4 regions of the Streptomyces sp. NPDC048353 genome follow, and region 1 is predicted to be linked to each of the others. Evidence: riboswitches for the same ligand, from Rfam matches in the RefSeq annotation. Region 1 holds a riboswitch; each other region holds the start of a gene.

Region 1 (7,673 bases):
TGCGAGCGGACCGGGGAGGCCTGGTCCTTCGACGTGCACCTGCCCGCGCAGGGCGCGGCCCCGCAGCTCGCCGCGCCGGACGCCGGGGAAGCCGTACGCCTCGCCGACGACGAGGTCTTCCCCGCCGATCCGCGCGCCCGGTGCGTCCGCGACCGGGCGGGGCCGGGGCCCGAGCCCGGCCGCCTGCTGATCGCCCTCGGAGTGGACCGGAACTGAGCCGGGTCGCCGCACACGACCAGGCTCCCTTCCGGCACACCACCTCGAGGACAAACCCCCTGATGAACGACCTGCTCTCCGGCACAGCCCTGCCCGGCACCGCCTTGCCCGGCACCGCTTTGCCCGGCACCGCTTTGCCCAGCGCCTCCCTGTCCGGTACATCTCTGCCCGGTACATCCCTGCCGGATCCCGCCCTCGCCGCGCAGACCGTCGGCAACACCCCCGTCCTCCGGATGGACGACGGTTACTGGGCCAAGCTCGAAGGCTTCAACTTCGGCGGCATCAAGGACCGCGCCGCCCTCCACATGGTCGGCGAGGCCCGACGTCGCGGTGTGCTGCGGCCCGGGGCACCGATCGTCGAATCCACCTCAGGCACCCTCGGCCTGGGCCTCGCGCTCGCGGGCGTGCTGCACGGCCACCCCGTGCACGTCGTCACCGACCCCGGCCTCGAACCGATCGTCGAGCGGATGCTCGTCGCCCACGGCGCCCGGGTCCACGTCGTCCCCGAGCCCCGGCCGGACGGTGGCTGGCAGCAGGCCCGCATGGACCGGGTCGGCGAACTGCTGGCGCGCCTGCGCGGCGCCGACGGCGCCCCGGCCTGGTGGCCCGACCAGTACGGCAACCCCGACAACCCGGAGTCGTACGCCGGACTCGCCGCCGAACTCTCCGCCCAGCTCGACCGGATCGACGTCCTCGTCTGCGCCGTCGGCACCGGCGGGCACTCGGCCGGCATCTCCCGCGCGCTGCGCGCCACCAGCAGCCCGGCCCTCGAACTGGTCGGCGTGGACTCCGTCCGCTCCACCGTCTTCGGACTCCCGGCGGGCGAACGGCTGATGCGCGGTCTCGGCTCGTCCATCCATCCGGGCAACGTCGACCACGGCGCTTTCGACGAGGTCCACTGGGTGGGCCCCGAGGACGCGGTCCGCGCGGCCCGGCGGCTGGCGGCCCGGCAGTTCGCCACGGGCGGCTGGAGCGTGGGCGCCGTCGCCCTCGTCGCGGGCTGGCTGGCCCGCACCCGGCCGCGCGGCACGCGGATCGCGGCCGTCTTCCCCGACGGGCCGCAGCGGTACTTCGACTCGGTGTTCAGCGACGAGTTCTGCGCGGCGCACGGGCTGCTGGAGGCGCCGGTACGGGAGGAACCGGCGGCGTACGAGAGCGGCGTGCCGGTCACCGGCTGGACCCGGCGCGTGCTGGAGCGGGTCCGATGAGCGCCCCGACCGCGGTCCCCGCCGAGGGCGGGATCTGGAAGCGGAGCCGTACGTTCGACCCGGCCGTGCGGCTGCTCCTGGTCAACCAGCTGACCATCAACCTCGGCTTCTACATGCTGATGCCGTACCTCGCCGCGCATCTCGCCGACGGGCTCGGCATGGCGGCCTGGTCGGTCGGGCTCGTCCTCGGTGCCCGCAACCTCTCTCAGCAGGGCATGTTCCTGATCGGCGGCGCCCTCGCCGACCGGCTCGGCTTCAAGCCGCTGATCGTCGCCGGCTGCGCGCTGCGGACGGCCGGCTTCGGGGCGCTCGCCTTCGCCCAGTCGCTGCCGGTGCTGATCGCCGCCTCGGTGGCGACCGGACTGGCGGGGGCGCTGTTCAACCCCGCCGTCCGCGCGTACCTGGCGGCGGAGGCGGGGAAGCGGCGCGTGGAGGCGTTCGCCCTCTTCAACATCCACTACCAGGCGGGGATCCTGCTCGGGCCGCTGGTGGGGGTGGCGTTGACCGGGGTCTCCTTCCGGCTGACGTGCGTGGTGGCGGCGGCGCTCTTCGCCGTCCTGACGGTGGTGCAGCTCCGGCACCTGCCGGTACGGGCCGGGGCCCGGGGGGACGCGGCTCCGGACGCCGGGGGCGGGCGGGGCCAGTTCCGTACCGTGCTCGCGAACCGGACCTTCTGGCTCTTCTCGCTCGCGATGACCGGCTCGTACGTCCTGTCCTTCCAGGTCTATCTCGCGCTGCCGCTCGCGGCGGACGGCACGGCGCCGACCACCGCCCTGTTCGTCGTCTCGGCGCTCGTCGCCCTGGCGGGCCAGCTCCGGATCACGGCCTGGTGCGGGCGCCGGCTGACCCGGGAGCGCTGCCTGGTGCTCGGCCTCGCGCTGATGGGCGCCGCCTTCCTGCTCCCGGCCGGGGTGCCGGGGGTGGTGGGGCTGCTGCTGTGCGCGGCGGTCCTGGCGCTCGGGAACGCGGTCCTCTACCCGTACGAGATGGACACGGTCGTCGCCCTCTCGGGCGGCCGGTGGGTCGCCACGCACTACGGCCTGTACAACACCGTCTGCGGGATCGGCATCACCCTCGGGAACCTGGGGACGGGGGCGCTGCTCGACGTGGCCGGCGGCTCCGCCACCCCGTGGCTGGTCCTGGCCGCGGTCGGTCTCGGCTGCGCGGTGGCGATCGGGGCCCTGGCCCGGCGCGGCCGGCTGGCGGCGACGGGCTGAGCCGTACGCCCCGACGGGGGGCCGGCGCTCTCCGGACGCTGTCCGGAGGCCGCCGGGGCGGCCGGGGCCACCGGGGCCGCCGGGGCCACCGGGGCCACCGGGGATACCGGGGCTACCGGGGCGGCCGCGTGCCGTACTCCACTCGGCGGCGCGGGGTCGCCGCCCGGGGCGGCGACCGGCACGCTGGGAAGGGCACGGTACCGTCCGGCGCCGTGCACGGATCCGGCAGGAGAGCACAGGTGGGGCAGCGAGCGGCGGGGAACGGGGCTTCCGGGCATCCGCGCCCGGGCCCGCACGAACGCCCGCGTCAGGCCTCGAACACCCCCTCGCACGGCCGCTCACGTCCGCACCCGGGCCCGCACGGCCTTCCCCACCTGCGCCCGGACCCCCGCCCGCGTCCGCCCTCACGGGCCGAGCGCGCCCGCCGGTTCGTCCGGGCCCTGCCCCCGCTGATCATCGCCGGAGGGGTCGTCTTCGACCTGGCGACCCCGCCCGCCTACACCGCCGCCCCGCTGTTCTCCGCGGCCCCGCTCATCGCGGCGCCGCTCTTCTCGATGCTGACGACCCTGCTCACCGGCATCGCCGCCGTCCTCGCCTCCGTCGGACTGCACCTCTACAACAGGACCGTCACCGACGTCCCCGCCCTCACCGAGACCCTCACCGTCATCACGGTCGCCGCGCTCGCCCTGCTGATCAACCGGGTCGTCCGCCGCAGCGGCGAACGCCTGGCGTCGGCGCGGGTGATCGCCGAAGCGGCGCAGAAGGCCGTGCTCCCGACGCCCGCAGAGCGGATCGGCGGGCTGCAGGTCGCCGCCCGCTACGAGGCGGCGCAGGCCGACGCGTTCATCGGCGGTGACCTGTTCGCCGTCCAGGACACCCCCTACGGCGTACGGGTCGTGGTCGGCGACGTACGGGGCAAGGGGATGGACGCGGTCGAGGCCGTCGCCGTCGTCATCGGCGCCTTCCGGGAGGCCGCCGAGCAGGAGTCGACGCTGGAGGGCGTGGCCCAGCGCCTGGAGCGGGCCCTGGCCCGCGAGGGCACCCGGCGGACCGGCCTGGACGCCGCCGAGGGGTTCACCACCGCCGTCCTCGCGGAGATCCCGCGCGGCGCCGGTCTCGTACGGGTGGTGAACCGCGGGCACCCGGAGCCGCTGATGCTCTACACCGACGGCGGCCTGACCATGCTGGCGCCGAGCCAGTCCGCGCTGCCGCTCGGCATGGGCGATCTGGCCGCCTGGCCGGACCGGGCCGACGAGACGCCGTACCCGCCGGGCGCCACGCTGCTCCTCTACACCGACGGCCTCTCCGAGGCGCGCGACGCCCACGGCACCTTCTACGATCCCGCCGAGCGGCTGGCCGGCCGGATCTTCCCCGGACCGGAGGAGCTCCTGGACGCGCTCGTCGACGACGTGCGGCGGTACACGGGCGGCGGGACGACGGACGACATGGCGCTGCTGGCGGTGAGCCGCCCGGCACGCGGGCAGCCGGAGCGGCGCCGGACCATGCCGGTGGTGCCGTGACGGCCTGCGGTGCCATGACGACCGACTGTGGTGACCATCCGTGATCGAAAGGTCCCGCTCCGATAACAATTGACGAAACATCAGATTCGGTTTCGTCGGCGCCTTTTCACTGAAACAGGGTCATGTGGGGGGCAAGTCGGGCCATTACCCCGCAATCCCATGAACGATCAGTAGGAACAGCTTGGAATACAGACCCCCTGTCTATTAACGTTCGATAACGCAGCGCGGTCGTCCCAGCCGTCGTTAGAGACGGCACCGTGCGCACGCGCCGAATCCTGAAAAGGAACCGGGGAACCACTACTTGGGGTGAATCGGGCGCTTTCGCACCTGTGCGGCAGTGCTCGTAGGAGACCTTCCTGCTCCGAACCCGTCAGCTAACCCGGTAGGCGAGAAGGAAGGAAAGGAGCACGCCTCCGTGGCGTCCAACACCCCTGCCCCCGAAGCCCCCTTCGACGCGTTCGGTGCCTCGGGTGCCGCCGGGACGGACAACGACACCGGCGCGTGGGAGGAGTGGAATCCCACCGAGGACTCCCTCCGCCAGCAGGCCCGCTCCGGTGGCCGCCACCGCGTGGTCAAGCAGCGCTCCGGCTTCGCCCGCTCCTCCACCGTCCTCGGCGTCGGTGTCATCGCCGCCGTCGGCGCCGGCGGCCTGGCCACCGCCCAGGAGAAGCCGGCCGTCTCCATCTCCCTTCCCGACCTCGACCTCCCCGACGCCTCCGAACTGCCCGGCGTCGGCGAACTGATCGCGGACGGCACCGGCGGAACCGAGGGCGTCGACGGCGCCGGTACGGACAACCTCCAGCCGCTCACCGCCACCCTCGCCCTGCCCACCGAGACGACCGGGACGGCCGGCTCCGCGAACGGATCCGCCTCCGCCGCTTCCGCCTCCGCGTCCACCGCCGACGCCGGCGAGGCGCTGCGCGCCCGCATCCTCCAGCAGGCCGAGCAGCAGCAGGCCTCCGCCGACGCCGCCGAGAAGGCCGCGGCGGAGAAGGCGGCCGCCGAGAAGGCCGCCGCCGAAGCGGCAGCCAAGGCGAGCGCCGCGGAGAAGGCCGCCGCAGAGGCGAAGAAGAAGGCCGAGGCGGAGGCGGCGGCCAAGGCCGAGGCGGAGCGCCTGGCCAAGCTCGCCGCGAGCTACGCCCTGCCCACCTCCTCGTACGTCATCACCTCCACGTTCGGCGAGTCCGGCTCGATGTGGTCCTCCGGCTACCACACGGGCCTCGACCTCGCCGCCCCCACCGGCACCCCGGTCAAGGCCGTCCACGGCGGCACCATCAAGTCGGCAGGCTGGTCCGGCTCGTACGGCTACCGCATCGTCCTGGAGCTCGCGGACGGTACCGAGGTCTGGTACTGCCACCTGTCCTCCATGACCGCCTCCGCGGGCCAGTCGGTGGGCACCGGCGAGACGATCGGCCGCGTCGGCGCCACCGGCAACGTCACCGGCCCGCACCTCCACCTGGAGGTCAAGACCCCGGGCGGCTCCGGCGTGGACCCGGCCGCCTGGCTGCGCGACAAGGGCCTGAACCTCTGACCATCGCCCGCGGGCCTGAAGTCCGCGGGCCTGAACGACCGCGGCCAGGGCCTGAAGTCCGCGGCGAGGGCATGAGCTCCGCGACGGGGGCCTGACCGTCCGACCGCTCGGCTGCGCGCGAGGGGGCTGAGCGTCCCGCCGTCGAACGCGTCAGCTCCGATAGGGGTTGTAGCCGCTGTAGTCGAGGTACTGCGGCGGCGCCCATACCTGCCCGGTCGCCCGCGCCGCGTACGTGAGCGCGGGCGAGGCGACCGCCTTGCGGTGCCAGAGGTGGTGCAGCAGCTCCTGCTCGCGGGCGGCGAAGTCCGGTTCCGCCGCGCCCCGCTCGGCCCGGTGGCGCAGGAAGGCGAGGGTCGTCGCGAACGCCTCGTACTCCCCGACCGCCCGCGCCGCCGTCTTGCCGTACGTCCGTGCGGCGAAGGCGCGGGCCACCGAGCGGGCCCTCATGGAGGAGAGCGCGAGGGGTTCGGCGGGCGAGAGCCAGCCGGCCGCCGCGTACGCCGGGAGCTGCCCGGATATGGTCCGCAGCTCCCGCTGCCGGCTCCATATCGCCAGCCAGGTCAGCAGCGCGAACGCCGGCACCATGAAGGCGCCGTACACCACGAGGAACCACCAGCCGCCGAAGACGGCCGAGCCGTTCCACAGGGCGTGCATGCCCATGGCGAGTATCAGGCCGGCGAGGGGGAGCAGGACGCGGCGGACGCGCCGGCGGCGGGCGGCGAGGGCGGCGAATCCGAAGCCGATGCCGGTGAGCACCGTGAAGAGCGGATGCGCGAACGGCGACATCACGATCCGTACGAAGAAGGTCCCGGCCGTCACCGAGCCGAACCCCGAGTCGCCGAACTCCTGGTCCTCCCCGAAGGCCCTGCCGAGATAGAGGATGTTCTCGGTGAAGGCGAAGCCGGTGGCGGTGAACCCGGCGACGACCACGCCGTCGACCACTCCGGTGAAGTCCCGTCGGCGGAAGAGGAAGAGCAGCAGGACCGCGGCGGCCTTGGCGCTCTCCTCGACGACCGGGGCGACGACGGTGGCGCCGAGGGTGTCCGCCGAGGCGGGGTCGGCGGTCGCGGTCGCGATCCAGCGGACCGCGAACGTGTTGGCCGTCAGCGCCACCAGCGCGGCCGCGAAGGCGCCCCAGGCGAAGGCGAAGAGCTGGTTCTTCCAGGGGCTCGGCTCCACCCGGTCGAGCCAGCGGAACGCGGCCATCAGGAGCGGCACGGGCAGCACGGCCAGACCGAGCCCGACGAGGAACCCCTCCGTGCCCGTCTCGTGCCGCACCAACCCGAGGATCACCAGGGCGCAGAGCGCGAGCACCGTGACCACGGCGACGGCCCGGACCACCTTGCTGCGCCAGAAGGCGCGGCGGGGCCGGTAGCGCCACTGGGCACGGCCGGGGACGCCGGGGAAGGCCGGCTCCTCGGTGTCCCGGGCGGGCACGGGGGAGAGAAACGGATTCGACACGTGAACGACCCTAACGAGCCGCACCGACAGAGTGCGCGCGAGTTCCGCGACCTGTGGACAAGCCGGCCCCGGGCGTTAGCCAGGAGCACCGGAACGGGCCCCACCTGTGGAAAAGCCGGGGCTACCTACGCCGGAAGAGCAGGTCGTGCACCACATGGCCCTTGTCGAGGCCCTGCCCCTCGAAACGGGTGCGGGGGCGGAACTCCGGGCGGGGGGCGTAGCCGCCGTCGGGCTGTGTGTTCGCGAAGTCGGGATGCGCGGAGAGGACGTCCAGCATCTGCTCGGCGTACTCCTCCCAGTCCGTGGCGCAGTGCAGGATCGCACCGGGCTTCATCCGGGTCGCGAGGAGAGTGAGGAACTCGGGCTGGATGAGGCGCCGCTTGTGGTGGCGCTTCTTGGGCCAGGGGTCCGGGAAGTAGACGCGGCAGCCGTCGAGGGCGTCGGCGGTGAGCATCTCGCGCAGCAGGATGATCGCGTCGCCGTTGGCGACCCGTACGTTCTCGAGCCCGCCCCGGTCGGC
Region 2 (7,673 bases), on a different contig from region 1:
GCTGCCGCTGTGCCGGGCGCCCTTGACCACCACGACCGGTTTGACCGCGGCGGTCCGGCGGGCCAGCCGGGTGAACTTCCGCGGGTTGCCGATCGACTCCAGGTAGAGCAGGACGACGTCCGTGGCCGGGTCGTCGTACCAGTGCTGGAGGAAGTCGTTGCCGGAGACGTCGGCGCGGTTGCCCGCGGAGATGAAGGAGGACAGCCCGGCTCCCCGCCGGTGGAGACCGGCGAGGAGGGCGATGCCGATGGCGCCGGACTGGGTGAACAGCCCGATCCGTCCGGCCGTCGGCATCTGCGGGGCGAGCGAGGCGTTCAGCCGGACGTCGGAGGCGGTGTCGATGAGTCCGAAGGCGTTGGGTCCGATGATCCGCATGCCGTACGAGCGGGCCTGCCGGACCAGCTCGCGCTGTCGCGCCCGTCCTTCCTCGGTGCCGGTCTCGGCGTATCCGGCGCTGAGGACGACCAGGCCCCGGACCCCGTGCTCGCCGCAGTCGGCGACCGCGTCGGGCACCCGCTCGGCGGGGACGGCGACGACCGCCAGGTCCACCGGCTCGCCGATGTCCGCGACGGAGCGGAAGGCCGGCACGCCGTCGAGCGCCGCCGCCCCCTCGTCCAAGGCGCGGTTCACGGCGTAGGTCCGGCCGGTGTAGCCGGAGGCGAGGAGGTTGCGCAGAACGGTCCGGCCGACGCCGCCGGGGGTGCGGCCGGCTCCCACGACGGCGACCGAGCCGGGAGCGAGCAGCCGCTGCACGGAGCGCGCCTCGGCGCGCTGCTCGCGCGCGAGCTGGACGGCGAGCGAGCGGTCGGTGGGCTCCAGGTCGAGGTGGAGGCGGACGGAACCGTCCTCGAAGCTGCGCTTCTGGGTGTACCCGGCGTCCGTGAACACCTTGATCATCTTGGTGTTGGCGGGGAGCACCTCGGCCGCGAACCGGCGGATGTCCCGCTCCCGCGCCACCGCCGCGATGTGTTCGAGGAGGGCGGAGGCGACTCCCCTGCCCTGGTGCGCGTCCTGGACGAGGAAGGCGACCTCGGCCTCGTCGGCGGGGGCGGAGGCGGGCAGGCCCTGGGCGTTGATGCGGTCGTACCGCACGGTGGCGATGAACTCGCCGCCGACGGTCGCGGCGAGTCCGACCCTGTCCACGTAGTCGTGATGGGTGAAACGGCGGACGTCCTTGGCGGAGAGGCGGGGGTAGGGCGCGAAGAAGCGGTAGTACTTCGACTCGTCCGAGACCTGTTCGTAGAAGCTGACCAGTCGGTCGGCGTCGTCGACGGTGATGGGCCTGATGCGTGCGGTGCCGCCGTCGCGGAGGACCACGTCCGCTTCCCAGTGATCCGGGTAGGCGTGTTCCGGCTGGGCCGGGTGCGGCTGTTCCGACGCGCTCTGCATGGGGCAAGACTACGGCCGGGGTACGACAGTGGCACCGGTCCCGCACGGGGTGCGTGCCCCGGGTGGCGCGTGCAAGGTGGGAGGGCCGGAGGGCCGCCCCACGCCCGGGCCGGACGCAGTGCCGAGCACGACGCAACCCGTGAGAGACTGGTCTAGACAACCCGCTAAGACTTGAAGGGCAACACCATGGCTGAGCGCCGCGTCAACGTCGGCTGGGCCGAGGGCCTGCACGCCCGCCCCGCCTCCATCTTCGTCCGCGCCACCACGGCCTCCGGCGTCCCCGTGACGATCGCCAAGGCCGATGGGAACCCGGTGAACGCCGCTTCGATGCTCGCGGTGCTCGGTCTGGGCGCGCAGGGCGGCGAGGAGATCGTGCTCGCTTCGGACGCCGAGGGCGCCGAGGCCGCGCTGGACCGCCTCGCCAAGCTGGTTGCCGAGGGGCTCGAGGAGCTTCCCGAGACCGTCTGACCTCGCCGTCCCGGTCTCGTCCGGGTCTCGTCTGCGAGGAGCCGCGCCCGCCATCCCCCCGGCGGACGCGGCTCTTTCGCGTCTGGGGGCACGGCGAAAGCGCGGCCGGGGCCGACTCCGGACTTCCCGGGCCATGGAACCCGGGGCACGTCCGGACGGTCCCCCGCGGCTCGCCCTGGTCCTCGGAATTCCGGTCACACCGCTGTGAGGGCGGCTTGGCATTCCGGGCAGCGAAATACGACGCCCCGCATCGGAGGCGCCCCGTTCACGAAAGCCCCGGGGCTTTCGGATGCATTTCCGGGCAGCACTTCCACGGGCCATCGAATTCCGCCGGCTGCATTCCTTCTCTTTGTATACGGCCCGGTCGTTAATTCCGGACGTTCGCGGTGTATACGACATGTTGCGAAGCCCTCACACCGCCGCGCGCGGGGCGCTTCGGCCGGTGCAGCGCCGGTGAGCGTTCGGCGTGCAGGGCGGTCAGGGCGCGGGCCCGCTCGGCGTCGCCGCGGGCCACCGCGTCGACGATCGCTCCGTGCTCGGCCCAGGCCTCGACCGGCTGCGCGGCCGGCTCGATCGCGTACATCCAGGCGATCTTGTGCCGCAGCTGGGTGAGCAGCGCGGTGAGCGCCGGGCTGCCGGAGGCCTGCGCGAGGGTCTCGTGGAACCAGCCGTCCAGGGAGCGCAGGTCTTCGCCCTGGCCGCGCCTGGCCCGCTCCTGCCCCAGCCTGACCAGGCCCCGCAGCACTTTGAGGTGGGCCTCCGTGCGGCGCTGGGCGGCGCGGGCGGCCCCCAGCGGCTCCAGGAGCGCCCGCATGTCCAGGAGGTCCGCCGCCTCCTGCTCGGTGGGCTCGGCGACATGGGCGCCCGCGTGCCGGCGGGTGACCACGAAGCCCTCCGACTCCAGGGTGCGCAGCGCCTCGCGGACCGGGACGCGGGAGACTCCGTACCGGCGTGCCAGCTGCTCCTCCGTCAGCCGGCTTCCGCACGCGAAGACACCGGAGACGATGTCGTCCCGAATCGCCGTGCATACCGAATGCGCGGGGATGCGCATGTTCGACCTCCGCCTTTTCCGCGCGAAAACCATCCGATGGACGTCTGTTCGTCGACTCTTCGGTGACTCTATTGCAGCGGGGCGGTATTTCCGATGGCTACCGGGGATTCATGGATGTCTTTTGGCCGAGAAAAAGCCCCGGCTCGGTACGAGCCGGGGCTTTTTCGACCGGGCCGTGGGGCGGCCCGTGCGTTCGGACGCGGTCGGGTCAGACGTTCACACCGCGGGCGCGCAGGTACGCGACGGGGTTGATGTCGGAGCCGTACTCGGCGCTCGTGCGGGCCTCGAAGTGCAGGTGCGGGCCCGTGGAGTTGCCGGTCGAGCCGGAGATGCCGATGCGGTCGCCGGGGGTCACGGTCTCGCCGACCGAGACACTGATGGCCGAGAGGTGACCGTACTGGGTGTACGTACCGTCGTTCATCCGGATGACGATGTTGTTGCCGTACGCGCCGCCCCAGCCGGCCTCGACCACGGTGCCGGCGCCGACGGAGACGACCTCGCTGCCGTAGGAGGCGTGGAAGTCGACGCCCGAGTGGCTGCCGGAGGACCAGAGGGAGCCGCCGGTCTGGTAGCCGGTGCTGACGTACGAGCCGGCCACGGGGAGCTGGAAGGAGTTCAGGCGCTTGCGCTCGGCCTCCCGGGCGGCGCGCTCCTTGGCCTCGCGGATCTCCTTTGCGCGGGCCTCGGCCTTGCGCTTCGCCTCCGCCTTCGCGCGGGCCTCGGCCTTGGCCTTGGCTATCGCCTCGACGGCTTCCCGCTCCTGCTCGGCGGCCTGGACGTCGATCCGGTCCGCCAGCGACTCGGAGACGACGGCCATGTTCATGCCGGTGTCCTCGAGCGCGCGGGTGTCCGTGTCGGCGGCGAGCGCCGGGGAAGCGAGGGTTCCGATGACCCCGGTGGTGGCGATGGTGGCGACGCCGGCGATGCCCGCGCTGCGGCGCGCCAGACGGCTCGGACCACGATGCTTCCCGGTGGCACGGGTGAACGCCATGTAGTGGCTGATCCTTTCCTTCCTTCTCGCCTACCGGGTTAGCTGACGGGTTCGGAGCAGGAAGGTCTCCTACGGGCCCCTCCGCACGGGTGCGAAGGCGTCCGATTCACCCCAGGGACTTCATGGGTCCCCGGCTCCCCAGGCTCGCGCCTGACGGGGACTCGGCGATGACTGTCCGATGCCACGGGTGTGGCGGGTGCAACTGGCGAACAGCCGGATTGACGCTAAGCGGACCGTCTTTCAATCGGCAAACGGACTCGCCGGTTTGTAAGACATGCCACAGGTCAGACAGGCATCCTCTCCCTCAATACGGACAAACGATCAATATGGGCGAGGACCCCGACGTATGGTGACGTCGGGGTCCTCGCCGGAGCGCGCGTTCCGCTCCGTTCAGCCCTCGTTCGGCCGGTCGGCCCGTGCCCGGTTCTCGTCCGGAGCGCGCTCCGCCGGTCGGCCTCCCGGTGCTCGATCAGCCGGTGACGACGGTGACTTCGCCGATGCCGAGCGCCCGCACGGGCTCCTCGATCTGCGCCGCGTCGCCGACGAGCACGGTCACCAGACGGTCCACCGGGAAGGCGTTGACGACCGCCGCCGTCGCCTCCACCGTGCCCGTCTCGGCCAGGCGCGCGTACAACTGCGCCTGGAAATCGTCCGGAAGGTGCTGCTCGACCTGGTCGGCGAGCGTCCCGGCGACGGAGGCGGCGGTCTCGTACTTCAACGGCGCCACGCCCACCAGGTTCTGCACCGCCACGTCGCGCTCCGCGTCGGTCAGCCCCTCGGCGGCGAGGGTGCGCAGCACCTTCCACAGGTCGTCAAGTGCCGGACCGGTGTTGGGGGTGTCGACCGAACCGCTGATGGCGAGCATCGCGGCGCCGTTGCCCGCGCCGTCGGAGCGCAGCACCTGGCCGAAGGACCGCACGCCGTAGGTGTAGCCCTTCTCCTCGCGCAGGACGCGGTCCAGGCGGGAGGTGAGGGTGCCCCCGAGGCAGTACGTGCCGAGGACCTGGGCCGGCCAGACCCGGTCGTGCCGGTCGGCGCCGACCCTGCCGATCAGCAGCTGCGTCTGGACCGCCCCGGGGCGGTTGACGATGACCACGCGGCCGGTGTCGTCGGCCGTGATCGGCGGGACGGGGCGCGGCTCGGCGGTGTCGCCGGTCCACGCGCCGAGCGTCTCGGCGAGGACCTTGTCCAGGTCGACGTCGGTCAGGTCGCCCACGACCACGGCGGTGGCCGTGGCGGGCCGGACGTGCGCCGTGAAGAAGGCGCGGACGGCCGTGGCGTCGATCGCGGCGACGGTCTCCTCGGTGCCCTGGCGCGGCCGGGACATGCGCGAACCGGCCGGGAACAGCTCCTTGGAGAGCTGCTTGGCCGCCCTGCGGGCCGGGTTGGCCGTCTCGTGCGGGATCTCGTCGAGCCGGTTGCGCACCAGCCGCTCGATCTCGGTGTCGACGAAGGCCGGGGCGATCAGGGCCTCGGCGAGCAGGCCGAGCGCCTTGGGCAGCCGCGAGACGGGAACCTCGAGGGAGACCCGTACGCCCGGATGGTCCGCGTGGGCGTCGAGGGTGGCCCCGCAACGCTCCAGCTCCGCCGCGAACTCCTCGGCCGAGTGCTTGTCGGTGCCTTCGGACAGGGCCCGCGACATGATCGTGGCGACGCCGTCCAGACCCTCCGGCTCGGCCTCCAGGGGGGCTTCGAGGAAGATCTCGACGGCCACCACCTGCTGGCCCGGACGGTGGCAGCGCAGCACCGTCAGGCCGTTGTCCAGGGCCCCCCGCTCCGGAGCCGGGAAGGCCCAGGGGCGGGCCGTGCCCGGCTGCGGCTGCGGGTGGAAGTCCATGCTCGTCAAAGACGCGGCAGCGTCGCTCACTGGTCCGCTCCCTCTTCCTCGTCGTTCTCGCTGTCGCTGTCGCTCTGCTCGGCGGTCACCGGTTCGTAGACGAGCACCGCGCGGTTGTCGGGACGCAGCCGGGCCGCGGCGACGGCCCGCACCTCGTCCGCGGTGACGTCCAGGACGCGGTTGACGGCGGTCAGGGCGAGCTGCGGGTCGCCGAACAGCACCGCGAAGCGGCACAGTTCGTCGGCGCGGCCGGCGACCGTGCCGAGCCGGTCGAGCCACTCCCGCTCCAACTGCGCCTGGGCACGCTCCATCTCCTCGGGCGTGGGGCCCTCGGAGGCGAAACGGGCCAGCTCCTCGTCGACGGCGGCCTCGATCTCGGGGACCTCCACACCGCCGGAGGTCTTCACGTCCAGCCAGCCCAGCGAGGGAGCACCGGCCAGGCGCAGCAGGCCGAAGCCGGCCGCGACGGCCGTGCGGTCGCGGCGGACCAGCCGGTTGTGGAGCCGGGAGGACTCGCCGCCGCCGAGGACGGTCAGGGCCAGGTCGGCGGCGTCGCACTCGCGCGTGCCGTCGTGCGGGAGGCGGTAGGCGGCCATCAGCGCGCGCGCCGGGACCTCCTCCTCCACGACCTCGCGCAGCTGCTCGCCGATAGTCTCGGACAGCGTGCCGTCGCGCGGCGGACGCTTGCCGTCGTGGGACGGGATGGAGCCGAAGTACTTCTCGATCCAGGCGAGGGTCTGCTCCGGGTCGATGTCGCCGACGACCGACAGCACCGCGTTGTTCGGCGCGTAGTACGTACGGAAGAAGCTGCGGGCGTCCTCCAGGGTGGCCGCGTCCAGGTCGGCCATGGAGCCGATCGGCGTGTGGTGGTACGGGTGGCCCTCGGGGTAGGCGAGGGCGGTCAGCTTCTCGAAGGCCGTGCCGTAGGGCACGTTGTCGTACCGCTGGCGGCGCTCGTTCTTGACGACGTCGCGCTGGTTCTCCATGGACTCGTCGTCCAGGGCCGCCAGCAGCGAGCCCATGCGGTCCGCCTCCAGCCAGAGCGCGAGCTCCAGCTGATGCGTCGGCATCGTCTCGAAGTAGTTGGTGCGCTCGAAGCTCGTCGTGCCGTTGAGCGAACCGCCCGCTCCCTGGACCAGCTCGAAGTGACCGTTTCCGTGGACCTGCTTCGACCCCTGGAACATCAGGTGCTCGAAGAGGTGGGCGAGGCCGGTACGGCCCTCGACCTCGTGACGCGAGCCGACGTCGTACCAGAGGCAGACCGCGGCGACCGGGGTCAGGTGGTCCTCGGAGAGCACCACGCGCAGGCCGTTGGCCAGCCGGTGCTCGGTCGCTGTCAGGCCGCCGGAGCCGGCCTCGGCCGTGGCCGTGTGACCCATGGGCATGTACGTCCCTTCGATCGCGATATGGAAAAGTCCTGCCACTGTATGCAAGCGCACCGACACCTCGCGAAGTTCCCGCGGGCTCGAGGCTTCCCTCTTCCGGGTCGCGCACGCGTCCCGCTTCCCCTCCGTCCCGCCTCCACCCTCGCCTCCACCCGGCGCCCGGGAGGCGGGCCGGGAGGGGCCATTCCCGGGTCGCGGTCGGCGTTGTCAGTGGGACGGTCCACAATGGTCCGCGTCAGATCAACCTTGTTGGTGAAGGAGCCGCAGCCGCGATGGCCCGCCGCAGCACGAAGACACCGCCGCCGGACGACGCGTTCGAGGAGCGAATCCTCGACATCGACGTCGTCGACGAGATGCAGGGCTCCTTCCTCGAGTACGCGTACTCGGTGATCTACTCCCGCGCGCTGCCGGACGCCCGCGACGGCATGAAGCCGGTGCAGCGCCGCATCGTCTACCAGATGAACGAGATGGGGCTGCGTCCCGACCGCGGCTATGTGAAGTGCGCCCGCGTCGTCGGCGAGGTCATGGGCAAGCTGCACCCCCACGGCGACG
Region 3 (7,673 bases), on a different contig from region 1:
CTGGGCGTTGTCGCCGGCGGCCCAGATGTAGTCGGTGCCCTGGACCTGGAGCTTCTCGGAGGTGTCCACGTGGCCGCGCGGGCCGAGCGGGAGACCGAAGCGGGCGAGCGCCGGGTTCGGCTTCACGCCGGCGGTCCAGACGATCGTGTTGGAGTCGACCTCGAGGCCGTTCTTCAGCACGACGTGGCCGTCGACGCAGGAGTCCATCGACGTCGAGAGGTAGATCTCGACACCGCGGCCCTCGAGGTGCTCCTTGCCCCAGCGGCCCAGCTCCGGGCCGACCTCGGGAAGGATCTTGTCGGCGGCGTCGACCAGGATGAAGCGCATGTCCTCGCGCTTCACGTTGGTGTAGTACTTCGCCGCGTCGCGGGCCATGTCCTCGACCTCGCCGATGGTCTCCGCGCCGGCGAAGCCGCCGCCCACGAAGACGAAGGTCAGCGCCTTGCGGCGGACGTCCTCGTCGGTCGTCGAGTCGGCCTTGTCCAGCTGCTCCAGGACGTGGTTGCGCAGGCCGATGGCCTCCTCCACGCCCTTCATGCCGATGCCCTGCTCGGCCAGGCCGGGGATCGGGAACGTGCGGGAGACCGCGCCCATCGCGATGACCAGGTAGTCGAAGGGCAGCTCGTAGGCCTCGCCGACGAGCGGCGCGACCGTGGCGACCTTGCGGTCCTGATCGATGGTGGTGACGCGGCCGGTGAGCACCTCGGCTCCGCGCACGACGCGTCGCAGGGGGACGACGACGTGCCTCGGCGAGATGCTGCCTGCGGCGGCTTCGGGGAGGAAGGGCTGGTACGTCATGTACGAGCGCGGGTCGACGACCGTGACGGTCGCCTCGCCGTAACGCATCTTCTTGAGAATGCGTCGAGCTGCGTACAGGCCTACGTACCCACCGCCTACTACGAGGATCCTGGGACGCTCCGTGGTGCTCATGCCATCGAGTATCCACCCCTCCGAGGGGGGTCGCTCGTGCGCCCCTTCACAAGCTCTTCCGGTACCTCTGCTACACTGCGCGGCCCACGTGACCCAGGTCATGGTGCTGCAAAGGAACCACCGGGTATCGGCGGGCGTTGTTCACCCCTGTTGAACTGGCCTGGAGAGCTGTCGTTAACCCTGAACCGGGTGGTGCGTTCACACGATGGAAACAGAGTGCGAACGGGTCCTCGACCTACGAAAGCGCCCCGGTGGGGGCCTCGGAGGCCCTGATGGCCCTCCCTGACCCCCCTCGGGGCGCTTTTCCTTGTGAAGAACTTCACGAACTTTCTCGGCGGCTCCCGGCGGGGACCCCCGAAGACTGTCCGTTATGCCACGGACAGGGCGATTCCGTCGAGGATGTCGTGCTCGCTGACGACGACCTCCGCGGCGCCCGTGCGCTCCATGATCTCCAGCAGCACCAGGGCCCCGACGGCGATGACGTCGACCCGTCCCGGGTGGATGACGGGGATCGCCGCCCGCTCGTCGTGGCCGGCCGCCAGCAGCCGGCCGGTCACCTCGGCGACCTGGTCGCGGGAGATCCGGGAGTGGTGGATCGCGGTGGAGTCGTACTCCGTCAGACCGAGCGCGATGGCCGCGACCGTCGTCACGGAGCCGGCGAGCCCGACGAGCGTCCCGGCTTCCGCGATCGGCACCGTCCCCGCGGCCAGGTCGAGCGCGGCCCGGACGTCGGCCCGCACCGCCTCGATCTCGGCGGGGGCCGGCGGGTCGCTGCGCACGTGCCGCTCCGTCAGCCGGACGCAGCCGATGTCGACGGAGCGGGCCGCCTCGACGTGACGGTCGCCGACGACGAACTCGGTGGAGCCGCCGCCGATGTCCACCACCAGACAGCGGCCGGCGCCGGGCAGCTCGGAGGTGGCACCGGTGAAGGAGAACTCGGCCTCCTGGTCGCCGCTGATCACCTCGGGCCGGACGCCCAGGATCTCGATCACGCCGTCGACGAACTCGTCGCGGTTCTCGGCGTCCCGCGAGGCGGAGGTGGCCACGAACCGGAGCTTGTGCGCGCCCAGCTTCGCGATGACGGCGGCGTACTCCCGGCAGGCGGCGAAGGTGCGCTCCAGGGCCTCGGGGGCCAGCCGCCCCGTCCGGTCGACGCCCTGGCCGAGCCGGACGATCGTCATCCGCCGGTCGAGCTCGGTCAGCTCGCCGGTGCCGGGGTCGACGTCGGCGACGAGGAGACGGATGGAGTTGGTGCCGCAGTCGATGGCGGCGACCCGGGTCGCGCCGGTCACGCCGTCCCCTCCTTCTTCTCCTCGTCCTTCTCCCCGCACGGGGTGACGCAGGGGCCCTTGGCCCACCACTCCGGCAGCATCGCGATCGCCTCGTCGCCGAACGGGTTGACCCCCGGTCCGGCGGCCAGCGAGTGGCCGACCAGGACGTGCAGGCACTTCACCCGGTCCGGCATGCCGCCGGCGCTCGGGAAGCCCTCCAGGACCTCGATCGCGTCCCGGCGGGCGATGTAGTCCTCGTGCGCGGCCCGGTAGGCGGCGGCCAGCTCCGGATCGGTGGAGAGCCGGGCCTGCATCTCCTTCATGACCCCGTTCGCCTCCAGGGTGCCGATGGCGGAGGCGGCGCGGGGGCAGGTCAGGTAGTACGTGGTGGGGAAGGGGGTGCCGTCCGGGAGCCGCGGCGCGGTCTCGACGACGTCCGGGTTGCCGCACGGGCAGCGGTGCGCGATGGCGCGCAGCCCGCGGGGCGGGCGGCCGAGCTGCGCCTCGAATGCGGCGACGTCCGCCTCGGTCGGCTCGGTGCGTGCGGTCTGCGGAGGGGGCGTTTCCATGCCTGCGTCTGTCTTCTCGTCGGTGGGCGGTGCGGGGCGTGTTGCCGTCACACCATCATCTCGCGCCCGCGTGTTCACGGGGCGCGTCGGCGCGGTCGACGCCGTCCCAGAGGTTGGAGTACCACGGGCGGCCGGCCGCCCCCTGCTCGGCGCGGCGGGCGCGCTCCGCCTCGGGGTCGTTCACGGTGAAACCGGTCTCGCCGGGGAGGACGTAGTGCAAATGCTCGCGGGCGAGGCGGCGGACGTACGCCGGGTCCTGGAGCCGTGCCTTCTCGTCCCGCAGCTCCTCGACCCGGGCCGCGGCCTCGGCGGCCTGGCGCTCCTGCTCGGCGATCTCGCCCTGCTGGGAGACGTACTGCCGCATGGGATAGGCGAGCGCCACGACCAGCGAGCAGACGATCAGGGCGAGGAGGGCCGCGCGGCCGGTGAGCCGGGAGCGGCGGGCCTGACGGCGGGTCTGGGAGCGGTAGACACGGGCGGCGGTCTGCTCCCCGAGCAGCCTGATCCGGGTCGCGGTCGAGAAGCGGTCCCGGTTCTTCGCGGCCATGTCGTGTCGCCTCCCCTGTCCGTTCCCTCACGCGCGTACGTCCCCGCACACGGTACGGGACCGGGTGCGGGGACGTACGGAAGCTACCTGCGGGAGGTCGTTCAGCCCTTGAAGCGGGGGAACGCGCTGCGGCCGGCGTAGACCGCGGCGTCGTCGAGGATCTCCTCGATGCGCAGCAGCTGGTTGTACTTGGCGACGCGCTCGGAGCGGGCCGGGGCGCCGGTCTTGATCTGGCCGCAGTTGGTGGCGACGGCGAGGTCGGCGATGGTGACGTCCTCGGTCTCGCCGGAGCGGTGGGACATCATGCACTTGAAGCCGTTGCGCTGGGCCAGCTCGACGGCGTCCAGGGTCTCGGTCAGCGAACCGATCTGGTTGACCTTCACCAGGAGGGCGTTGGCGGACGCCTCCTCGATGCCGCGGGCCAGGCGCTCCGGGTTGGTGACGAAGAGGTCGTCGCCGACGAGCTGCACCTTGGCGCCGAGCTTCTCGGTGATGACCTTCCAGCCGGCCCAGTCGTCCTCGAACAGCGGGTCCTCGATGGAGACCAGCGGGTAGGAGGCGACGAGCTCCTCGTAGTACTCGGTCATCTCGGCGGCCGAGCGGGACTTGCCCTCGAACTCGTACGAGCCGTCCTTGTAGAACTCGGAGGCGGCGCAGTCGAGCGCGAGCGCGATGTCCTTGCCCGGGACGTAGCCGGCCTGCTTGATGGCCTCGAGGATGAGGTCGAGCGCGGCGCGGTTGGAGTCCAGGTTCGGGGCGAAGCCGCCCTCGTCGCCCAGGCCGGTGGAGAGGCCCTTGGTCTTCAGGACGGACTTGAGGGTGTGGTAGACCTCCGTGCCCCAGCGCAGCGCCTCGGAGAAGGACTCCGCGCCGATCGGGGCGATCATGAACTCCTGGATGTCCACGTTGGAGTCGGCGTGCGAGCCGCCGTTCAGGATGTTCATCATCGGAACGGGCAGCAGGTGCGCGTTCGGGCCGCCGAGGTAGCGGAAGAGCGGCAGGTCCGACGCCTCGGAGGCGGCGTGCGCGACGGCGAGGGAGACGCCGAGGATGGCGTTGGCGCCGAGCGAGGACTTGTCCGGGGTGGCGTCCAGGTCGAACATCGCCTGGTCGATCAGGCGCTGCTCGGTGGCGTCGTAGCCGACGAGCTCCGGGCCGATCTGCTCGATGACGGCGAGGACGGCCTTCTCGACACCCTTGCCCTGGTAGCGGTTCGGGTCACCGTCGCGAAGCTCGAGGGCCTCGAACGCACCGGTGGAGGCGCCGGACGGAACAGCAGCACGGCCGGTGCTGCCGTCGTCGAGGCCGACCTCGACCTCGACCGTGGGGTTGCCTCGGGAGTCCAGGATTTCCCGGGCTACGACGACGTCGATGGACGGCACGAGCATCTCCTTCTGGGATGTGAAGCTAGATGTGAAGCATGCGGCGCAGGGTCTCTTTGGCCTTGCGGCAAGAGCCTAACCGGCTCCGGGGCTCCCGTCGGCCGGGCGCCCGCCCGCTGGGACGAAAAAGGACCCGGGGGCATGCATATGGGGCCAAAGGCCCTCAGATCTACTCGGCGGTAACCACGGGTGGGGCCCGGACGCGCGGAACCCCGGCCCGCAGCGCTCGGGGGAAGGGCGCTGCGGACCGGGGTGGTCACCGCGGGAGGGTCGTGGGGCCCGTGCGAGCCGCCGGACGCGCACGGGCCGCCGGGCTCACTTCAGGTGGAGCTGCTGGCCCGGGTAGATCAGGTCGGCGTCGTCGACGATGTCCTTGTTGAGCTCGAAGAGCTTCGCCCAGCCGCCCTTGACGTCGTGGGCGGCGGCGATGGTGCTCAGGGTGTCGTCGGCCTTGACCTTGTACTCGCCGTCACCCTTCTCGACCTTCTTGCCGGTGGGGGTGGTGACGGTCTTCTTCGGCGCGGCCTTCTTCTCCGCCTTCGGCGCGGTGCGCTTCTCGCTGCGGGTCGTCGGCTGCTCGGCCTTGCGCTCCGGCGCGGGGGCGGCCTGCTCGGCGGAGCCGCCGTCGTACGAGGCGCCGGAGAGGCCCACGCCGCAGCTCGGCCAGGCACCCTTGCCCTGGCCGGCCAGGACCTTCTCGGCGACCTGGATCTGCTGCGACTTGGAGGCCTGGTCGGCGGAGGCGGCGTACGCGGTGCCGCCGTAGGCGGCCCAGGTGGAGGCCGAGAACTGCAGGCCGCCGTAGTAGCCGTTGCCGGTGTTGATGGACCAGTTGCCGCCGGACTCGCACTGGGCGACGGCGTCCCACTCGGAGGACGTGGCGGCGGAGGCGGAGCCCGCGGTCATCAGCGGGGCGGCGACGGCGACACCGGCGACGCCGACGAGCGCGACGGCGCGGGTGGCCTTGGAAGCGCGACGGTGCTTGCCCTTACCCGAAAGCAGCATGGAGTTCTCCTCACCGACGCCTGCGAGGTGAGCTGTCGGGTTCGGACCAAGTGAGTTGTCCGGCCGCGTGACCAGCACGCGGCTCCACCCCAAGCCGGTGTTCCGGCCGTCTCTCAACGGCCGGGACCGGCGCTTACCTTGGGTCCCCCGCTCCTGCCTACGGCGCTTGCGCGACGACTGTTCCCATCGACCGACGGCAGGATTCGGCGTTCCCGGTCGACGAGGCCCGCGGTGGCGAGCGGTGTCGACCGTAAACACAGACCCCCGTGAAGTTCAAAGAGGTCCATAGGGGAGAAATCACCCCTCCTTGCCCCTGCCCAAAAGCCGTTTACGCAGGTGAGAGGCGACAGGAGCAAACTTTGCGGACGTGACACGCCAGTTGGGGCAAAGAGACCCTTGTCTCACTTGCACAGAACCGGACATACAGCCCCTAACTACCCCTGCGCGGGGACGGTTTCGGGGGTCAGGTCGAGGCTCTGGCCAGGGAGGATGAGGTCCGGGTCGGCACCCACCGTTCCACGGTTGGCGTCATAGAGGGCGGTCCAGCCGCCGGGCAGCTCGTTCTGCTGGGCGATCTCGGTGAGGTTGTCCCCCGGCTTGACGGTGTATTCGTCCGCAGTGCCGGGAGTGCCCGTATTGTCCACAGGCTTCCCGGGGGTGGCGTCCTTTGTCGTCCCGTCAGTCCCGGTCGCGCCCTCGGTCGGCTCGGCGCCCTCGGCCGGCTCGCCCGGCGAGGCGTGACGGCCGCCCTCGCGGCTCGCTTCCGTACCGCTTTCGCGCGTGGTGTCCGTTTGGCCCGGCTCTTCGGGGGCGGCGCCGCCGCGGTGCTTGCCGGTGCCGGGGGCGACCGGCTCGGACGGGGTCCCGGACTCCGGCGCGCCGGTGGCCGTGGAGGCGTCCGGCGTCGCCGGGGTGGCGGGCGCGGACGTGGCGGGCGCGGACGCCCTGGGGGTGACGGGCGCGATCGGGGAGGTCCCCGGGGTGGCGGACGCGGACGGGAGGCCGTCGGTCCGGTTCGACTCCGCGGCCGGCCCGGTGGGCTCCTCCGGCGTGATCGGAGGCCCCGGGTCGACGTCGGGGGCGGTGCCGTCGTTGGTCAGACCGGCGATCGGGGCGCAGGTGGCCCACTCGGTGCCGCCCGCGGCGAACGCCCGCTCGGCCACGGTGATCTGCTGCGCCCGGCTGGCGAGGTCCGCACTGGTCGCGTACGACAGGCCGCCGTGCCGCTCCCAGGTCTCCTGGGTGAACTGGAGTCCGCCGTAGAGCCCGTTGCCGAAGTTGGCACTCCACAGGCCACCCGATTCGCACTCGGCCACCCGGTCCCAGGTGGCGACATCGGCGGCCGAGGCGGACCCGGCGCCGAGCAACGGCAGCGCGAGAGCCGATCCGGTCACGCCTGCGGCGACGACTATGGCGGGGGCCTGGCGGGGTCTGCGGTGACGTCCGTTCCCGGAGCGCATGCGAGGTGCCTTTCGCGTGACGGCTGAGACTGCGGTGAACGTAGCGGCATTCGAACGTCAGTCACAAGTCGATGCAGCGGAGATCACGTAAAAGTCACAGTCTTGATGGGCCGTCAGCTGCCAGAACGGGTGAACTCCACCGGAAGCGTGCGCAATCCACGCATGATGAGACCTCCGCGCCACCGCAGATCCGCCGGGTCGGCGGCGAGGCGGAGGTCCGGCAGCCGGGTCAGAAGGGTGGCCAGGGCGATCTGTCCTTCGAGCCGGGCGAGGGGGGCGCCGATGCAGTAGTGGATGCCGTGGCCGTACCCCAGGTGCTGGTTGTCGCGCCGGGACAGATCGAGGGTGTCGGGCGCGTCGAACCGCGCCGGATCGCGGTCGGCGGCGGCGAGCACGACGAGGACGGGATCCCCCGCCGGAATCTGCTGCCCGCCGATCGTCAGCGGCTCCAAGGCGTAGCGCCACGTGGCCAGTTCGACCGGCCCGTCATAGCGCAGCAGCTCCTCGAC
Region 4 (7,673 bases), on a different contig from region 1:
GCGCTCCGTGAGGGGCGGCGGGCGCGGCCGGGCGCCGGGTCAGAGGCGCAGGACCGCGCGTACGTCGTGCCAGAGGGCGTGCGCGGGTGCCGGGCCCTCCTGCCGGTCGGCCGGGACGGCCCAGACGTGGACCGGGGCCCCGGTCGCGCCGTCGAGCGGCTCCCAGCCCGGGTCCCCGCCGGTGGCGAAGGCGGCCCAGGCGCGGATCATGCGCCGGGAGAGGGCGTGGTCGTCCGCGTCGGCGGGGCCGCCGGTGAGGAAGTCGACGCCGGGTGCGTCCAGCGTGCCGAGGGCGAAGGGGGTGTCGGCGGCGTGCCAGGCGCGGACCGGCGTGCCGTCCGGGCGGGTGCGGCGGCGGTCGAAGCGGGAGAGGTGGGTGCGGCCGCCGGCCCGGGCGTGCGCCCCGGCGAGGCGGGCGGTGTGGGCGGCGAAGAACCCGTCCCCGGCGAGCGCGAGGTACACGTCGAGCACGGGCGCTCCCGGCATCAGGGTGCGGTAGCGGTCGACGAGGTCGGCGGGGAGTTCCCAGTGGGCGGCGAAGCGCGCGAGGTCCTCCTCGGTCGTGGCGGGGGGCATGGTGCCGACCTGGTGCATCAGCCGGTACTCCTCGGTGGTGTGGCAGGCCAGGAGGTCGACGCCGCGGCCGGCGCCGGCGGCGAGGGCGTCGAGCGGGTCGGCGGTGAGGAGCGCGCCGTCGAGGACGGGGCCGTAGATGACCGTGTCGTAGTGGAGCGGGCCTGAGTCGGGGTCGGCGGCGTACCGTGCGACGACGCGGTCCGATGCCTCGACGAGCGTCTGCGGGGACGCGGAGAGCAGGCCCTCGGCGGTGGGTGGGACGCCGGCGGCCTCGGCGACCAGGCGGGCGAGTCCGGCGGCGAGGTCGGGGGAGAACGTGGCGTCGGGGACGCTGTGGACGATGGCGCGGCGGAAGAGGCCGGCGGCGCGTCGGCTGGTCATCAGGCAGACGACCGCTCCGGCACCGGCGGACTGCCCGGCGAGGGTGACCCGGGCCGGGTCGCCGCCGAAGGCGGTGATGTGCTCGCGCACCCACTCCAGTGCGGCGATCTGGTCGAGCAGGCCGCGGTTGTCCGGGAAGCCGGGGACGTGCCCGAACCCCTCGAAGCCGACGCGGTAGTTGCAGCTCACCACGACCAGGCCGGCGCGGGCGAGTGCGGCCCCGTCGTGGTCGGGCTGGGCGGAGGAGCCGAAGGTGTAGGCGCCGCCGTGGAGGAAGAACAGGACGGGGAGCGGTCCGGGGGCGTCGGCCGGTGCCCAGACGTTGAGGGTGAGGACGTCCTCGTCACCGGGGCGCCAGGCGGGGGCGCCGGGCAGCTCCGCGGACTGCGGGGCGACCGGCCCGAAGCGGGTGCCGTCCCGTACCCCGTCCCAGGGTGCGGCGGGCTGCGGCTCCCGGAAGCGGGCGGCCCCGAACGGCAGGGCGGCGTAGGGGATTCCGAGCGTGACGCGCAACCCGTCGGTGAGCGTTCCGCCGACCTCGCCGGTCTTCGTCGCGACGGTCGTACGGGCCACTGAGGCACCCACAGGCGGTCCCCTTCGGTTCGCCGCCGGACGGTCCGACGGGCAGCACAGGCTCCCATGGGCGCCGGGGCCGGGCAATCCGATATCCCGCACGTCGGCGACACCCCCGCCTCGCCCGGCCCGCCCGCAGGCACCGGGGCATTGGTCGTCCGGCAGACCAATCCGGGTGGCGGAGTGAGCCGCACCGCAGCGGCCGACTCGTATGTTCACCAAAGACTTACCGCACGGTCGTATACCTTTGGGCGGCCCTCCCCCATTCTTTCCCCGGTGTGCCGCTGGGGCACCCGGGGACCGAGAGGCGGGGCATGACTCCCATCAGCCGCAGGGGATTCGTCGGGATCGGAGCGGGGCTCGGCGCGGGCCTGGTGGCCGGCGCGGGGGCGCCGGGGGCCTCGGCGTCGACGGCCCTGGCCGCGGGCGCCACCGGCACCATCACGGACGTGAAGCACGTCGTCGTCCTCATGCAGGAGAACCGCAGCTTCGACCACTACTTCGGACGATTGCGCGGTGTCCGCGGCTTCGCCGACCGGGCCGCGGGCAATCTGCCCGGCGGCTGGGGCACGTTCAACCAGCCCAACTGGGGCGCCCGGCAGTATCCGTGGAAGCTCAGCGCCACGCCGCCCGCCGGGGGCGTCGACGGCGAGACGCTGGCCCAGTGCAACGGCGACCTGCCCCACAGCTGGACCTCGCAGCACGCGGCCTGGAACAAGGGCCGGATGGACAACTGGGTGCTGGGGGTCGGCAACACCCGCACGCTGGGGTACCTCGACCGGAGCGACATCCCCTTCCACTACGCCCTCGCCGACCACTACACCGTCTGCGACGCGTACTTCTGCTCGGCGCTGAGCGCCACCGGCCCCAACCGCACCTTCCTGTGGAGCGGGCGGATCGACGCCTCCAGCAAGGACGGCGGGGAGGAGTCGGGGCTCACCTGGGAGACGTACGCCGAGGCCCTGCAGCGCGCCGGGGTGACGTGGAAGGTCTACCAGAACGCGCAGGACAACTACGGCGACAACGGCCTGGCCTACTTCAAGAGGTTCACCGACGCCCGGCCCGGCGACCCGCTGTACGACCGGGGCATGGGGTCCGTGCCCAAGGTCACCGGTTCGACGCCGGACGACATCGCCGCCGCCATCCGTGCGGATGTCGTCGCCGGCACGCTCCCCCAGGTGTCCTGGGTCGTCGCGAGCGAGGCGTTCTCGGAGCACCCGTACGCCCCGCCCGGCGACGGCGCGCACTTCGTGGACCTGGTGTACCGCGCCCTGGCCGCCGACCCGGAGGTCTTCGACGGGACGGTCCTCTTCCTCAACTACGACGAGAACGACGGCTTCTTCGACCACGTGCCGCCGCCGGTCGCCCCGCCGGGGACGCCGGGCGAGTACCTCGACGGCGTGCCGATCGGCCTCGGCTTCCGGGTCCCGATGGTCGTCATGTCCCCGTGGACGCGGGGCGGCTGGGTCAGCTCGGAGGTCTTCGACCACACCTCCGTCCTGCGCTTCATGGAGACGTGGACGGCGGCCATCGGCAAGCCGGCCGCCTGTCCGAACATCAGCGCCTGGCGCCGCAAGGTGACCGGTGACCTCACGGGGGTCTTCGACTTCGCCCGGCCGGTGTACGGGGTGCCGTCGGGGCTGCCCTCGACCGCCAAGGTGATCGGGCAGTCCACGTGCGGTCCGCTGCCGAACCCGGTTCCGCAGGACAACGCGCTGCCCGCGCAGGAGCCGGGCACGCGTCCGGCGCGCGCCCTGCCGTACCAGGTGAACGGCAACCTGGACCGGTTCGAGTTCGGGACGGGGGGCAAGATCCTGGCCTGGTTCTCGATGACGAACCAGGGCGAGCAGGCCCGGCGGGCCGCGCACTTCACGATCCACCCGCACCAGCACCGGGACACGGCGGCCTGGCAGTACACCGTGGACCCGGGCTCGACGTCGTCGGACTACTTCAACATCGGGACGGGCTCGGGGTCGGGGAAGTACGACATCTCGATGATGGGCCCGAACCGCTTCCTGCGCCGCTTCATCGGCGACGCGTCCAAGGCGGGCCGGGCGGTCGAGGTCGCGTCCCGCTTCGCGACGGAGCCCGGCACCGGGAAGACCGCCGTCTACTTCAGGCTGACCAACAGTTCGGCGGGCCCGGTGACGTTCACGATCCGGTCGAACGCCTACCGCTCGGACGGCCCGTGGACGTACACGGTCGCGGCGAACTCCTCGCGTGAGGACCACTTCAACGCGGTGGCCTATCACGGGGGTTGGTACGACTTCACCATCCTGGCGGACATCGACGGCACCTGGTCCCGCCGCTACACCGGCCACATCGAGACCGGCGCGCCGAGCGTGACGGGCTAGCTTGGGCTCGGCGCGGGGCTCGGGCATCCGGGTACGGCGCCGGGCTCGGGCGGGTCAGGTGTGGGCCGGGGCGAGCGGCGCGCGCTTCTTGTTCCGGGCCTCCGCGACGGCGTACGCGCATCCCGGCAGGACCAGCAGCACGCTCGCCCACAGGGGCATCCGGAACAGCGGGTCGACGCCGGCGAGGCTGTCGGTGATCACCAGCGCCGGCAGGCCGACGACGAGCGCGACGAGCCAGCCCTTGCCCAGCCCCAGGGAGCCTCGGCGCAGCTCCAGCGCGACGGTCGTCACGGCGATGGCGCCCCAGAAGGCCGTCCGGCCCGGGGTGACGTCCACGCCCGCCGTCCAGTGGCGCAGGTGGGCGAGCAGCAGCAGGAGGCCCGCCATGAAGGTGATCATGGCGGCGAGGCGCGCCGCGCGGCGGTGGAGCGGCCTGCGCGCCCGGGCCCAGGAGGCGGCGAACGCCGTGACGTCCTCGCCGACGACGTCACGCGGCGTGCGCCCGGCGGCCTCGGCGTCCTGGAGGTGCGCGGCCAGCTCGGCGAGCATGTCGCGGAGGGTCGCGTCGTCGATGCCCCGGTACTCCCAGTTGCTGCGGCATATCGCGAGTACGCGTTCGGTTGTCATGTGGTCTTCTCCCCCGTGGGTGCGTCGGTGTCGGGCGGCTCGCCGGTCCCGGCCGCGGCTTCGGCCCGGGCCTCGGTCGGGGCCCGGTCGGTGGTCGCGGTCAGGATGCGGCCTGCCTGCGCGGAGAACTCCCGCCAGACGGTCCGCCCACTGTCCAGTTCGGCCCGGCCGGCGCCGGTGAGCCGGTAGTACTTGCGGGGCGCGCCGCCGCTGGAGGACGGCGCGCGATAGGACTCGACGAGCCCGGCCCGCTCCATCCGGGCGAGCAGCGGATAGATGCTGCCCTCGCTCACCAGCTCCAGGCCGCTCTCCGTGAGCGCTTCGACGAACTCGTAGCCGTAGCGCGGCCGTTCTCCGATCAGGGAGAGCAGGCACAGGTCGAGCACCCCGCGCAGAAGCTGACTGCGCCGCTGGTCACCGGCGCCCGGCAGCTCCTTTGTCATGCGGTGCATGGTAGTGGTGACTACCTTGCGCCGCAAGACAGCCCTTTCCAGGTCCACCACCCCCCTGAACTATCGCCCCAAAAGGGATATTCAGGTTTATTGGCCGCATTACCTTATTGTTTGCACACTCCGGAGAACAAGCGATAAAGAACGACATTACTGACTCAGTGACGTGAATCACGACGATGCGTGGAACCGTGCCCACCCACCCGTCGACCCCGTACCGCGCAAGGAAGTTCGGCACCGCCCGACGCCCGATCGAGGGCCACGTCACACAAGGCGCGCGCATTCCGCAATTAACCGCGTCATCGGAGACTTGTTTTCGCCGACATTTCTCGCCTACGGTCACCTGCATTCGGACGGATCGCCGAATCCTGCCACCGCCCGAAAGACCACCTATTCACCCGTCGGCAGGAGCGGGGGACCCACTTTTCTCTCCGGTTCGGGATTCCGGATCGGATCGGGGTGAAGTCGCACGCGTGCGGCCGGGCATCTCCAGCCCGAACCCGACAGCTCACCCCGCAGGCGCCGGAGAGGAACCCATCATGCCTGCACACGGTAAGCACCGGCGCCCCAAGCACCGAACCCTCACCCGCGGTCTCACCCTGGCCGGCACCGGCGGCGCGGCCCTGGCCCTGCCCCTGGTCGCGACGGCCGCCGCCCACGCCGCGCCCGCCCCGGCTTCCGCAACCCCCACCGCCATTGCCGCGGAGAGGACCGTTTCCAGCGCCGCGGAAAAGATCAAAGAATCGATTCCCGCCGCTGCCGCTTCGACCGCCCGCACCTATACGGTCGCGTCCGGTGATTCCCTTTCCTTGATCGCACAGGAACAGGGCATCCGGGGCGGCTGGAAGGTTCTCTACACCACCAACCGAAGCGTTGTCGGTGACAATCCGTCACTTATTCACCCGGGTCTCGAACTGACGATCCGCAAGCAGGCGGCCGCCGCGCCCAAGGCCCCCGCGAAGGCCAAGGCGACGCAGCCCAAGGCGAAGGCCAAGGCCAAGCCGAAGAGCGCGACGAGCACGAGCACCGAGCGCGCCAGCCGCTCGCAGGAGCGCGGCGCCGCCCCCGTGAAGGCTGCCCAGCCGGCCGCTCCCGCCGCCGCGCCCGCCGCCCCGCGCTACAGCAACGACCTCGACGGCTGGATCCGCGAGTCGCTCGACATCATGGCCTCGTACGGAATCCCCGGCAGTTACGAGGGCATCCAGCGCAACATCATGCGGGAGTCCTCGGGCAACCCCCAGGCCATCAACCTCTGGGACTCCAACGCCGTGAAGGGCACCCCCTCGAAGGGCCTGCTCCAGGTGATCGAGCCGACCTTCCTGGCCTACCACGTCCCCGGTACGTCGATGGACCTCTTCGACCCGGTCGCGAACATCACCGCCGCCTGCAACTACGCGGCCGACCGCTACGGCTCGATCGACAACGTCAACGGCCCCTACTGATCCTCCCTTCGGGGGCGGACACGGCAGGGCTCCCGGCCGCTCGGGGGCCGGGAGCCCCGCCGTCCGCTCAGCGCGCGATGTCCGCCGCCGGGCCCATCACGATGACCGGCTCCTTCATCGGGTCCAGGGCGCGCAGGAGCTCGGGCATCACCTCGCGGGCGAGCGAGACGCACGCCTGGGTGGGCCCGCCGTGGTCGACGTGGATCCACACCCCGCCGCCCTTCGCCGCCCCGAGGGGCCGCTTCTTGTTCAGCGGACTCGTCCCGGGGATCCGGTTGTAGTCGATGGCGATCACATAGTCGAAGGAGCCTTCCAGCGGCTCTCCGGCGAAGCCCGTGCCCTGGAGGGCGAACTCCTCGTCCTGGTCGTACGGCAGCAGTGAACCGGGGTCCGGGAGCCGACCGCCGGCGTCCCCGATGCGGAACACCCCGATGGGTGACCGCAGATCGCCGGCCACGTGCTCGTCGGTCCAGCCGCGCAGCGCGTTGTGGGCGGGCCACGGTCCTGCGACGCGGTTCCACCGCCTGCTCGGGTCGCGTTCGTAGAGGACGGCCTCGGCCTCGTTGGTGGTCGTCGTCGCGCCGAGCACGACCAGGGCCTGGGTGGTGCCGGCGGGGAAGGCCGCACGCGTGGACGGACCGACTCCGGGAAGGCGGTCGACCCAGGCGGGTTCGGGCCTCGGGGCCGGAGGGCGATGGGGTACGGAGTCGCGGTCGCCCGGCGGTCCAGCCGCTCCCCCGGCGGGTGGCGGGGGCGGGGCCCCGGTACAGGCGGCGAGGAGCAGCGCCGCGCACAGGGTGGTCGTCAACGCTCGTACGGCGGCCTTGCGGACAGGCATGGGACAGCATCCTCCGAGGCGGGGGGAGCAACGCAGCGATCCGTACCCGATCCGCGTCCGACTCTGTCCCCGGTCCCGCACACTCACCCGTCCAGGGCACGCGGCCGGCCGACGCGCCTGGTGAGGCCGCGGATCTCTGGCCTCCGGCCGGGACGGTCGGCTGCTTCCGGCCCGGGACGGCGGGCCGGGGCGGGTGTCCGCCGATTCCTCGGAGGGTCAGGCGGCCAGGCCCAGTTCCTGGCGTACCACGATCGCGTTGAGGCGGATCGCGAACGGGACGATGTCCTCGATCCCCAGCGTGCCGACCCGTGCCTTGTCCAGCCCGAGCGTCACGTCGATGCAGAAGGCGATCGCGTACAGGTACGCACCGGTCTCCTCGTCCTGCAGGGCGAAGAACAGGTCGCGGTAGTACGACGTGCGGTCCTCGGTCTCC

Evidence for each region. A riboswitch is a leader RNA that binds a small molecule or an ion and turns the genes downstream of it on or off. The one in region 1 is predicted to bind cyclic di-AMP.
Region 2: another riboswitch for cyclic di-AMP. It lies ahead of ACZ6RC_RS30810 (M23 family metallopeptidase); the one in region 1 lies ahead of ACZ6RC_RS18655 (M23 family metallopeptidase).
Region 3: another riboswitch for cyclic di-AMP. It lies ahead of ACZ6RC_RS27400 (transglycosylase family protein); the one in region 1 lies ahead of ACZ6RC_RS18655 (M23 family metallopeptidase).
Region 4: another riboswitch for cyclic di-AMP. It lies ahead of ACZ6RC_RS17790 (LysM peptidoglycan-binding domain-containing protein); the one in region 1 lies ahead of ACZ6RC_RS18655 (M23 family metallopeptidase).

Annotation. Positions count from the first base shown of each region.
Region 1 is NZ_JBVJGU010000005.1:15,254-22,926, reverse strand. Features, by position in the region: gene ACZ6RC_RS18675 (hypothetical protein) at 1-216, shown strand, start outside; gene ACZ6RC_RS18670 (PLP-dependent cysteine synthase family protein) at 450-1,424, shown strand; gene ACZ6RC_RS18665 (MFS transporter) at 1,421-2,641, shown strand; gene ACZ6RC_RS18660 (PP2C family protein-serine/threonine phosphatase) at 3,016-4,161, shown strand; cyclic di-AMP (ydaO/yuaA leader) riboswitch at 4,418-4,565, shown strand; gene ACZ6RC_RS18655 (M23 family metallopeptidase) at 4,577-5,692, shown strand; gene ACZ6RC_RS18650 (PrsW family intramembrane metalloprotease) at 5,843-7,129, opposite strand; gene trmB (tRNA (guanosine(46)-N7)-methyltransferase TrmB) at 7,275-7,673, opposite strand, start outside.
Region 2 is NZ_JBVJGU010000011.1:93,222-100,894, forward strand. Features, by position in the region: gene ACZ6RC_RS30795 (bifunctional acetate--CoA ligase family protein/GNAT family N-acetyltransferase) at 1-1,389, opposite strand, end outside; gene ACZ6RC_RS30800 (HPr family phosphocarrier protein) at 1,576-1,857, shown strand; gene ACZ6RC_RS30805 (GntR family transcriptional regulator) at 2,225-2,908, opposite strand; gene ACZ6RC_RS30810 (M23 family metallopeptidase) at 3,117-3,899, opposite strand; cyclic di-AMP (ydaO/yuaA leader) riboswitch at 3,913-4,076, opposite strand; gene ACZ6RC_RS30815 (M16 family metallopeptidase) at 4,369-5,736, opposite strand; gene ACZ6RC_RS30820 (M16 family metallopeptidase) at 5,763-7,121, opposite strand; gene ACZ6RC_RS30825 (DNA gyrase/topoisomerase IV subunit A) at 7,394-7,673, shown strand, end outside.
Region 3 is NZ_JBVJGU010000008.1:276,030-283,702, reverse strand. Features, by position in the region: gene ACZ6RC_RS27425 (NAD(P)/FAD-dependent oxidoreductase) at 1-930, opposite strand, end outside; gene ACZ6RC_RS27420 (Ppx/GppA phosphatase family protein) at 1,299-2,222, opposite strand; gene ACZ6RC_RS27415 (DUF501 domain-containing protein) at 2,219-2,770, opposite strand; gene ACZ6RC_RS27410 (FtsB family cell division protein) at 2,826-3,317, opposite strand; gene eno (phosphopyruvate hydratase) at 3,419-4,705, opposite strand; gene ACZ6RC_RS27400 (transglycosylase family protein) at 5,015-5,704, opposite strand; cyclic di-AMP (ydaO/yuaA leader) riboswitch at 5,707-5,879, opposite strand; gene ACZ6RC_RS27395 (transglycosylase family protein) at 6,139-7,098, opposite strand; gene ACZ6RC_RS27390 (cytochrome P450 family protein) at 7,278-7,673, opposite strand, start outside.
Region 4 is NZ_JBVJGU010000004.1:580,817-588,489, reverse strand. Features, by position in the region: gene ACZ6RC_RS17810 (carboxylesterase/lipase family protein) at 40-1,542, opposite strand; gene ACZ6RC_RS17805 (phosphocholine-specific phospholipase C) at 1,845-3,884, shown strand; gene ACZ6RC_RS17800 (hypothetical protein) at 3,939-4,511, opposite strand; gene ACZ6RC_RS17795 (PadR family transcriptional regulator) at 4,508-4,954, opposite strand; cyclic di-AMP (ydaO/yuaA leader) riboswitch at 5,338-5,497, shown strand; gene ACZ6RC_RS17790 (LysM peptidoglycan-binding domain-containing protein) at 5,500-6,402, shown strand; gene ACZ6RC_RS17785 (hypothetical protein) at 6,470-7,240, opposite strand; gene ACZ6RC_RS17780 (Type-2Aa cytolytic delta-endotoxin) at 7,457-7,673, opposite strand, start outside.